Regions from separate parts of the Kitasatospora sp. NPDC094019 genome, predicted to be linked through region 3. Evidence: riboswitches for the same ligand, from Rfam matches in the RefSeq annotation. Region 3 holds a riboswitch; each other region holds the start of a gene.
The links. A riboswitch is a leader RNA that binds a small molecule or an ion and turns the genes downstream of it on or off. The one in region 3 is predicted to bind cyclic di-AMP.

Region 1: it holds a riboswitch for cyclic di-AMP, as region 3 does, so the genes downstream of both, ACIQ9P_RS18250 (family 16 glycosylhydrolase) here and ACIQ9P_RS27515 (M23 family metallopeptidase) in region 3, are expected to answer to the same signal.
Region 2: it holds a riboswitch for cyclic di-AMP, as region 3 does, so the genes downstream of both, ACIQ9P_RS20605 (transglycosylase family protein) here and ACIQ9P_RS27515 (M23 family metallopeptidase) in region 3, are expected to answer to the same signal.

The regions. Positions count from the first base shown of each region.
Region 1 covers NZ_JBIWIF010000007.1:238,228-241,492, reverse strand. Annotated here, with positions in the region: gene ACIQ9P_RS18260 (alpha/beta hydrolase) at 1-874, shown strand, start outside; gene ACIQ9P_RS18255 (MoaF-related domain-containing protein) at 947-1,276, opposite strand; cyclic di-AMP (ydaO/yuaA leader) riboswitch at 1,581-1,750, shown strand; gene ACIQ9P_RS18250 (family 16 glycosylhydrolase) at 1,754-3,019, shown strand; gene ACIQ9P_RS18245 (hypothetical protein) at 3,047-3,265, opposite strand, start outside.
Region 2 covers NZ_JBIWIF010000008.1:325,397-328,661, forward strand. Annotated here, with positions in the region: gene ACIQ9P_RS20600 (cytochrome P450) at 1-953, shown strand, start outside; cyclic di-AMP (ydaO/yuaA leader) riboswitch at 1,185-1,333, shown strand; gene ACIQ9P_RS20605 (transglycosylase family protein) at 1,339-2,181, shown strand; gene eno (phosphopyruvate hydratase) at 2,488-3,265, shown strand, end outside.
Region 3 covers NZ_JBIWIF010000014.1:23,248-26,512, reverse strand. Annotated here, with positions in the region: gene ACIQ9P_RS27525 (alpha/beta fold hydrolase) at 72-899, opposite strand; gene ACIQ9P_RS27520 (YiaA/YiaB family inner membrane protein) at 1,073-1,363, opposite strand; cyclic di-AMP (ydaO/yuaA leader) riboswitch at 1,609-1,779, shown strand; gene ACIQ9P_RS27515 (M23 family metallopeptidase) at 1,792-2,664, shown strand; gene ACIQ9P_RS27510 (hypothetical protein) at 2,732-3,265, opposite strand, start outside.

The DNA of each region.
Region 1 (3,265 bases), on a different contig from region 3:
CCGGCTGCGGGTCGAGACCATCGGCCACGCCGAGGTGCAGGGCGGCGGGGCGCTCGGCCGCGACCGCGACAAGTCCGGCGAGATCCGCGAGGTCCGGATCGACGGCGCCACCACCCGCCTCTCCACCGAGGGGTACGTCTACCTGCCGCCGCAGTACTTCCAGCCCGGGAACGAGCAGAAGCAGTTCCCGGTCCTGGTCGTCAGCACCGGCTTCCCGGGCATCGCCAAGAACCTCGTCACCCGGCTCAACTACCCGGGCGCGGCGCTGAAGCTGCTCCAGGAGGGGCGGATGCAGCCCACGGTGCTGGTGCTGGTGACCCCCTCGCCCGCGCTGCCCCGGGACACCGAGTGCGAGGACATCCCGGGCGCCGCGCAGTCCGAGACGTACTTCACCAAGGACGTGCCCTCGGCGATCCAGGCGACCTACCGGGTCTCCGCCGACCCCCGGGCCTGGGCGTTCATGGGCAACTCCACCGGCGGGTACTGCGCCCTCAAGCTGGCGATGCGCCACCCCGAGGTGTTCCCGACCGCCGTCTCGCTCTCCGGCTACTACCAGGCGGCCGACGACCCGAGCACCGGCGACCTGTTCGGCGGCAGCGAACAGCGCCGCAACGAGGCCGACCTGATGTGGCGTCTCAAGAACCTGCCGCAGCCCGCGGTCTCGGTGCTGCTGGCCGGCACCCGGGAGGGCGACGGCAACTACCGGCGCGAGACCGAGGCGTTCGTGGCCGCCACGCGCAGCCCGATGAAGGTCTCCTACAGCATGCTGGAGACCGGCGGCCACAACTTCGAGACCTGGAGCAAGCTGCTCCCCTCCTCACTGGAGTGGATCTCCCAGCGGCTGACGGTCCCGGCCGCGAGCCCCTCGGCCTGATCGCACGGAAGCCCGGCCGGGCCCCATGGGCGACCGGCCGGGCTTCGCGGACCCGGGCGGGCTTCCGTGCGATCAGGCCACCTGCTCCAGGGTGCCGGTGTGCAGCTCGCCGACCCGGCCGCCCTCGCCCTCGTACGTCCAGAACGCGCGGACCGTCATCCGGGTCAGGTCCATGACGTGGCTCACGGTGATGCCGCTGACCTCGGTCCAGCTGACGAAGTAGAGCTGCGGGCCGACCTCGGCGACGTGCAGGGAGACGTCCTCCCACTGGCCCGCCGACTCGCCGAGGCCCTCCCAGCGCAGCCGCTTGCCGTCGGCCGAGTACGCGTTGCGGAAGGCCGCGCCGTTGTCGACCCGGAACAGGAAGGTACGGCCGGCGAAGGCGGGCAGGGACGCGGTCATGGTGGGGCGGGTCTCCTCGTCTCTGGACGTGCTGTCGTGGTGCTCGCTGCGACCCGGACGGGTCCGGGCGCGGATGGATCTCCAACCTATCCGACGCCCCCGCCTCCGTGGCGCGATTTCCCCGCCGGACCCGCCACCCCGGCCACCCGGACCCGCCGCCCGGGGGCGCGGGGCGGCGGTGTGAGCTGCGTGACAACCGCCCCGGGAAGGTTGTCCGTGCGCGGACGGCCTGCCTAGCCTGCAGGTGCTTCCGCCACAGCGGAGCCCCGCCGCCGGGACGCCGAGTCCCGTCCACCCGCCGGCCGGCAGTCGAGCACCACAGCGGACGGGAGCGGGGGACCCAGGTCAGTGCCCGGCCGTGCGCGCATCCGTGCGCGTGTGTGCCGCGGCTAGGGGTGAAGCCGCTCTCCGGACGGCCGGGCAACCTCAGCCCGAACCCGACAGCTCACCTCGCAGGCGTCGCAGAGGACCACTGCCATGCCCACTGCCTCCCCGCAGCCCCCTCGGCCTGCCCGGAACCCGGGCCTCCGCGCCCGGCGTCCGGCCGCCCGCCACGCCCGTCCCTCCCACCGGGGTCGCACCGCCGCCCTCGCCGCCGCCGGGGCGCTCGCCGTCACCGGTGCCGGACTGCTCGGCCTCCCCGCCGTGACCGGTGCCCAGGCCGCCGCCCTGCCGACCGTCACCCAGGACAAGCTCGGCCCGGCCACCATGGTCGCCGGCAAGGCCGCGGCGGCCTCGCTCACGCTGCACTCCTCGTCCTGCTTCACCGCGAGGACGGTCGGCGTCGGCGTCCGGGACGCGGCCGGGCGCAACCTCGACTTCCCCGGCAGCAGGAGCAACGTCCAGGTCTGCCCCGGCGGCCTGTCGATCACCACCGGTACCCGAACGCTGGCGGCCGGCACCTACACCCAGTTCGGCTTCTGGCAGGACAGTGGCGGCGGCTGGCACAACCTGCCCTCCCGCCAGCTCGTCGTCTCCGCCACCACACCGACCCCCACTCCCACGCCGACCCCCACGCCGACCCCGACCACCCCCAGCACGGGTGCCCCGGTCGCGGGCAAGAAGCTCACCTGGTCGGACGACTTCGACAGCCTCGCCCTCGGCTCCCGCTGGACCGCCGACCGGAGCAGCTCCTACCACTACGGCGACCACAACCCGAACGACAACAAGCTCGACTGGCTGAACAAGAACAACGTCGCCGTCTCCGGCGGCGTCGCCACCTTCACCGCCAGGCCGAGCGCGCACACGCTGGAGAACGGCAAGCAGGCATGGGACACCGGGCTGCTCACCACCGAGTACTCCGGTGAGGGCTTCAAGGTGAAGACCGGCGACTACATCGAGACCCGGGTCAAGCTCCCGGCCGGCACCGGCGCCTGGCCGGCGCTGTGGACGTGGAACAGCACCAGCGGTACCCACGGGGAGATCGACTCCTTCGAGTACCACAGCGACAACCCGAACCTGCTGGAGCTGACCAACCACATCAACCCGGGCCACCTGTACGTCACCGACGCCAAGGCGATCGCGAAGGACGGCTGGGTCACCGTCGGCACCCACTACGGTGCCACCTCGGTCGACTGGTACATCAACGGCACCAAGGTGTTCTCGGACGGCAAGGGCGTCGGCGCCGGCTGGACGGCGTACCCGATCCTCAACCTGTCCCTGAGCGCGGGGAACTACCACCCCGCGCCCTCGGGCACCACGCCGATCACCTTCGCGGCGGACTACGTCCGGGTGTACCGCTAGAAGCAGCCACCGGTCCGGGGCCGACGGTCAGACGATCGGCCTCGGACCGGTGGTCTCGACGACCTCGATCGCGAACGGCTGCCGGTTGTTCGCCTCGTTCCGGTCGTCGTCGCCGCGCACCGCGACGTAGCCGCCCGTCAGCTCGCCGAGCGGGACGTCGCCGGAGAGCCGCAGCGGGATCAGCGCCGTCGCGCTGCGGAACTTCGGCAGACCGGCCGGGAAGGTACAGCGCACCCGGTGGCCGTT
Region 2 (3,265 bases), on a different contig from region 3:
CGTTCACCCCGCGCCGGGTGGCGGCCTTCGAGCCCCGGGTGCAGCAGTTGACCGACCGGCTGATCGACGGCTTCGCGGCGCGCGGATCCGCGGACCTCATCCACGAGTTCGCCTTCCCGCTCCCCATCTACGCGATCTGCGACCTGCTCGGGGTGCCGGCCGAGGACCAGGACGACTTCCGGGACTGGGCCGGGATGATGATCCGGCACGGCGGCGGCCAACGCGGCGGTGTGGGAAGGGCGGTGAAGCGGATGCGGGCCTATCTCGCGGAGCTGATCCACCGCAAGCGCGCCGACCTCGGCGACGACCTGATCTCGGGGCTGATCCGGGCCAGCGACCACGGTGAGCACCTCACCGAGAACGAGGCCGCGGCGATGGCCTTCATCCTGTTGTTCGCGGGCTTCGAGACGACGGTCAACCTGATCGGCAACGGCGTCTACGCGCTACTGCGCAATCCGGGTCAGCGGGCCCTGCTGCAGGACTCGATCGGCCGCGGCGAGAGCGCGCTGCTGGAGACCGGGATCGAGGAACTCCTGCGCTACGACGGCCCGGTGGAAATGGCCACCTGGCGGTTCGCGACGAGTCCGCTGACCATCGGCGGAGTGGAGATCCCGGTCGGCGACCCGGTGCTTGTGGTGCTCGCCGCCGCGGACCGGGACCCGGCGCGGTTCGCGGACGAGAACACCCTCGACCTGGCCCGGGCGGACAATCCGCACCTGGGCTTCGGGCACGGCATCCACTACTGCATCGGCGCCCCGCTGGCGCGGTTGGAGGGGCGGGCCGCGCTGTCCACCCTGCTGACCCGGCTGCCGGACCTCCGGCTCGCCGCGGATCCGGAGGAACTGCGCTGGCGCGGTGGTCTGATCATGCGCGGACTTCGTGAACTTCCGGTGGAGTTCACGCCGGAACCGACTTCGGCGGCAACCTCCGCGGACCCCTCGGCAGTCCCCTGAGGGGGACTCACGACACGCCGACGCGGAGGTCTCGCAGGGCAGTTCCGGGGGGTGTGAACCTCCATCAATCAGGACATACCTCTTCGGTTGGTGGGCAATCCATCGTCTGACGTGATTTCCGTGTGATAGCGGCGATATGAGCTTGTGATTGCTCTGAAGATCTGTCTACTCTCCGGGGAGCCCGCGGAAGCGGGTCCCGTGCGCGGAACGCCGAGTCCTGCCCGCCGCGTCACCGGAAACCGACCAGAACCCTGGGCAGGGGCGGGGGAACCAGGTCTTGCGCCGTCTCCCACGGCTAGGGGTGAAGCCGCCTCCGCGCGGCCGGGCCACCTCCCGGTCCGAACCCGACAGCTCACCTCGCAGGCGTGCGGAGAGGGACTTCTTCATGCTGCTCGTCGGAAACGGCCGTCATCGTCGCCGCACCCAGACCGAGAAGGCCATCGCCGTCGCCGGTGTCGCCGGTGTCGGACTGGCGCTGCCGATCCTCAGCGCCACCGGCGCCTCGGCCGCCCCGGCCTCGACCTGGGACGCGGTCGCCCAGTGCGAGAGCGGCGGCAACTGGGGCATCAGCACCGGCAACGGCTTCTACGGTGGCCTGCAGTTCACCTCCAGCACCTGGAAGGCGTTCGGCGGCACCGCCTACGCGCCGCAGGCCAACCAGGCGTCGAAGGCGGCGCAGATCACCGTCGCCGAGAAGGTGCTGGCCTCGCAGGGCCCGGGCGCCTGGCCGGTGTGCTCCAAGAAGGCCGGCCTGAGCAAGGGCGGTGCCCCGGCGGCGGTCGACGCCTCGGCCGACGCCGCGCCGGCCGCCCCGAAGCCGCAGGCCCAGCCGCAGCAGCAGACCCCGGAGCAGCAGACCCCGAAGCCCCGGGCGCCGCAGGCGCAGGTCGAGCAGCAGGCACCCAAGGCGGGCCCGAAGCACGCCGCGCCCAAGTCGCCGGCCCAGCAGGCCCAGGCCGAGCAGCAGGCACCCAAGGCGGCGCCGAAGCACGCGGCCCCCAAGCCGACGGCCCAGCAGGCCCCGCAGTACGCGCAGCAGCAGGCCCCGAAGGTCCAGCAGCCGCAGGACGGTCAGGGCTACACCGTCCGCTCCGGCGACACGCTGGCCGGGATCGCCACCACGCAGGGCGTGCAGGGTGGCTGGCAGGCCCTGTACGACGGCAACCGCGGCACGGTCGGCGGCGACCCGGACCTGATCATCCCCGGCCAGGTCCTCACCCTCGGCTGACGCTCCCGCGCACCCCCCGCCCGCCCCTTGTCCGCCCGTCGTCCGAGGTGGGCACGCGGGCGGCCGGGCGGCCGGGCGGGCGGGCCCGGTCCGGCCCGTTCCACCCCGTTCGTCCACCCGGGGGCGTCCGGGGCCGGGCGACCAGGTGAACTACCGGTGGGTAGCACGGCCACACGCTGAGACGGAGCCGAGGCCGACGTGGCCCGGACAGCCCGTGCGGTTAGGCTCTGGTCGTAACGACTCCGCAATCGTCCGGCCGACGGCACCCCACTGTCAGCCGTACCTGCTTCCGCTAGGAGATGCCTCGTGCCGTCCATCGATGTCGTCGTAGCCCGTGAGATTCTCGACTCGCGCGGCAACCCCACGGTCGAGGTCGAGGTCGGCCTCGACGACGGCAGCACCGGCCGTGCCGCTGTTCCGTCGGGTGCCTCCACCGGTGCCTTCGAGGCCCTGGAGCTCCGCGACGGTGACAAGAACCGCTACTTCGGCAAGGGCGTCGAGAAGGCCGTCCTGGCCGTCATCGAGCAGATCGGCCCCGAGCTGGTCGGCTACGACGCCACCGAGCAGCGCCTGATCGACCAGGCCATGCTCGACCTGGACGCCACCCCGGACAAGTCCTCGCTCGGCGCCAACGCCATCCTGGGCGTCTCGCTGGCCGTCGCGCACGCCGCCTCCGAGGCCAGCGACCTGCCGCTGTTCCGCTACCTCGGCGGCCCGAACGCGCACGTCCTGCCGGTCCCGATGATGAACATCCTCAACGGTGGCTCGCACGCGGACTCCAACGTCGACATCCAGGAGTTCATGATCGCTCCGATCGGCGCGGAGTCCTTCTCCGAGGCCGTCCGTTGGGGCGTCGAGGTCTACCACACGCTCAAGGGCGTGCTGAAGGAGCGCGGCCTCTCCACCGGTCTGGGCGACGAGGGCGGCTTCGCCCCGAACCTGGACTCCAACCGCGAGGCCCTCGACCTCATCGTCGAGGCCATCCAGAAGGCCGGCTACGTGCCGGGCAAGGACATCGCGCTGGCCCTGGACGTCGCCGCCTCCGAGTTCTACGAGGACGACGCCTACCAGTTCGAGGGCAAGG
Region 3 (3,265 bases):
GTGGGTCTCCTGGTGGTGGTGGCGGCGGGCTGCGGGCGGCGTACGGGCGCGGGGCGAGGAGGGGCCGGGCGTCAGGCCAGCTCGGCGAGGAAGCCGAGCAGGGCCTCGGCGGTCGCCTCCGGGTGGTCGGCCATCGGGTAGTGCCCGGCGCCCTCGACCATCACCTTGCGTGCCCCGAGCGCGGCGGCCTGCCGGTCGGCGACCAGTTCCGGGTCGCCGAAGTCGGGGTCCTCGGAGCCCATCACCACCAGCGCCGGGCAGCGCACGGCCGAGGTCCAGCCGGTGGGCGAGGAGTCGCCCCGCACGTAGCCGCGGGTGGCGGCCCGCCGGCCCGGGGTGCGCAGTGCGGAGACCAGCCCGGCCACGTACTCCTCGTGGTCGGCGGGCTTGGGGCCGGGGAAGGCGGCCTTGCGCAGGTAGAGCCCCCAGAACGCGGGCGAGCGCACCAGCAGCGCGCCCATCGCGCGGAGCATCGCCCGCTGGAGGGCGGTCGGCGGCAGGTTCTCGACGAAGGCGTCCAGCAGGACGATCCCGGCGACCCGTCCGGGGGCGTCCCCGGCGACCCGGACCACGCTGGCGCCGCTGTAGGAGTTGCCCGCCAGCACGGCCCGGTCGATGCCCAGGTGGTCCAGCAGGGCGAGGAGGTCGCCGGCGATCGCGGCCGGGGAGTAGTCGTCCCACTGGATCGAGGACTCGCCGAAGCCGCGCAGGTCCATGGTGATCACCCGGCGGCCGGCGGCGGTGAGCAGCGGGCGCAGATGCCGGTACGCGGCCCGGCTGTCGAGCATCCCGGGGAGCAGGACGACGGGGGCGCCGGTGCCGTGACCGGTGTCGTCGAAGGCGATCCGGCCGCCGGGGAGGTCGAGGTAGCGGGTGGCGGGGGCGATGGTGCCGTTCATGAGGGCCTCCTCGGTCCGGATCGTCGGCGAGTGCCGATAGCCATAAAGCTAAGGCTAATAGCCTTAGCCGTCAAGCCCGCTCCGGACGCTCGCCAGGCCCTCTCGGAGGTCGCCCCGGGGTCGTCCCGGGGCCGACGCGGGGCCGTCCCGGGGTCCGGCCGCGCCAGGACCGGTCAGATCCCCTCCACCTTGAACGGGTCGTGCTCGCTCAGCAGCTTGTCCAGCCGGGCCTGGTCGACCCTGGTGACGAGTTCGGTGGTGTCCTGCCGGTCCCGGACCACCTTCGCCAGGGTGAACGCGGAGGTGATCGTCCAGAGCAGGCCGACGGCGAGGAAGGCCCTGGTCCACGGTTCGACCGGGAGGTAGGCGATCCCGGCGCCGAGGGCGGCGGCGGAGAGGGCGAAGGAGAGGACGGCCTGGACGTAGTAGGCGGCCGTGGTCCGTGACTGCATCGGTGCGCTCATGGCGCCCAGAATGGCCGCGCGCCCGCGGCCGCACATGAGTAGGCGTACTCAGATGCGACCCCGTTCGTTGACGTCCTCTCACGTTCGGTAGTGTCAGTTGTCATCAAACGTCATAAAACGCCCATAGGGCCACCCGATGTCCGATCCGTGTCCGGTCCTCACCAACGGATGGCTTGGAATCGGGGGACTCTCGGATTAACGTTTGATAACGCAGCGCGGTTCGTAACGCCGTAACCAGACGGCACCGTGCGCCGTCGCCTAATCCCGCCGGCCGGCCTCCGGGCAGGCCATGGGAGCCGGGGAACCATGTTCCTTGGGGTGAATCGGCCGGGTCGGGGCATTGCCCAGGCTCAGCCGTAGGAGACCTTCCTGCTCCGAACCCGTCAGCTAACCCGGTAGGCGCGAAGGAAGGAAAGGAGCGCGCCTCCGTGGCGTCGACGCACACCCAGGCACACCCGTCCGGGTCCTCCACCGGCACCCAGCTGCTCGACCATCCGGGCCCGTTCGCCGGCCACGGCGGCCCCTTCGGCGGTCCCGCCGACGAGATCGCCCCGCCGGCCGCCGAAACCAGCCGGCACCGGATGCCCCGTCAGACCCGCGGCACCGCGCCGCTGCTCGGCGTGACCGCCGTCGCCGCCACCCTGGGCGCGACCGGCTTCGCCTCCGCCACCCCGGCCGCCGCGCCCGCCGTGGAGACCCCCGACGAGACCCCGGTCGCGCTCTCCGCCGACCCCGGCCTCGCGCTCGCCGCCCGGATCCAGCAGCAGGCCGACAGCCAGCGCACCGCCGCCGAGGAGACCGCCCGGGTCCAGGCCGCCCAGGAGGCCGAGACCAAGCGCGCCGCCCAGGTCGCCCAGCAGGAGCAGGCCAGGCGCGCCGCCGAGGAGGCCGAGAAGGCCAAGCTCGCGGCCATCAAGCTGCCCGTGCGCGACTACCGGCTCTCCGCCCACTACGGCCAGAGCGCGCGCTACTGGGCCCACCTGCACACCGGCCTCGACTTCGCCGCCGACCAGGGCGAACCCGTCTACGCGGTCGGCCAGGGCACCATCACCTCGGCCGGCTGGGCCGGTGCCTACGGCTACCGGATCGTCGAGACCCTGCCCGACGGCACCGAGATCTGGTACTGCCACCTCTCCTCGATCATCAAGGGCTCCGGCAAGGTCCTCCCCGGCCAGCAGATCGGCAAGGTCGGCGCGACCGGCAACGTCACCGGCGCCCACCTGCACGTCGAGGTCCGCCCCGGCGGCGGCGCCCCGGTCGACCCGGAGACCTGGTTCGAGCAGCGCGGCGTCACCCCCTGACCCCGCCTCCCCCAGCAGGACGAGGGCCCCGGCCGCACCGGCCGGGGCCCCTCGCCGTGTTCCGCGCCTACTCCGCCGGCTCCTCCGCCTCGGCGTCCGCCCTCGTCGGCCCGTCCCCGTCGTCCGCCTCCGTCGGCCCGTACCCGTCCCCGTCCTCCGGCTCCTCGGCCGCGGCCTGCTCGTCCGCCCAGGCCGCGTCCAGCCCGGCCAGGTAGGCGTCGATCTCCGCCGGCCCCGGCTCCGGCGCCAGCTCCGGGAACTCCGCCACCAGCAGCTCCGGCAGCCCCGGCACGGTCCAGGTGCCGGCCAGCTCCAGCGCCACCAGCGCCGCCGCCTCCTCGAACGCCCCGAAGTCCCCGGCCAGCTCCTCCGGCATCGGTCGGCCCAGCGCCGTCAGCTCGGCCAGGTTCCGGTAGCTGCGCCGCATCAGTCCCTGCTCCAGCAGCCGCCGCGCGCCGTCCGTGGCCATCCCGACCGCCAGCGTCCGGCCGCCGCCCTCCCAGCCCCCGTCGTCCACCGGGTCCAGCACGCCGTCCGCCTCCAGCGCCGTGAACGCCGCCAGCCGCTCCTCCTCCGGCAGCTCCCGGAACCCCTCCAGCCA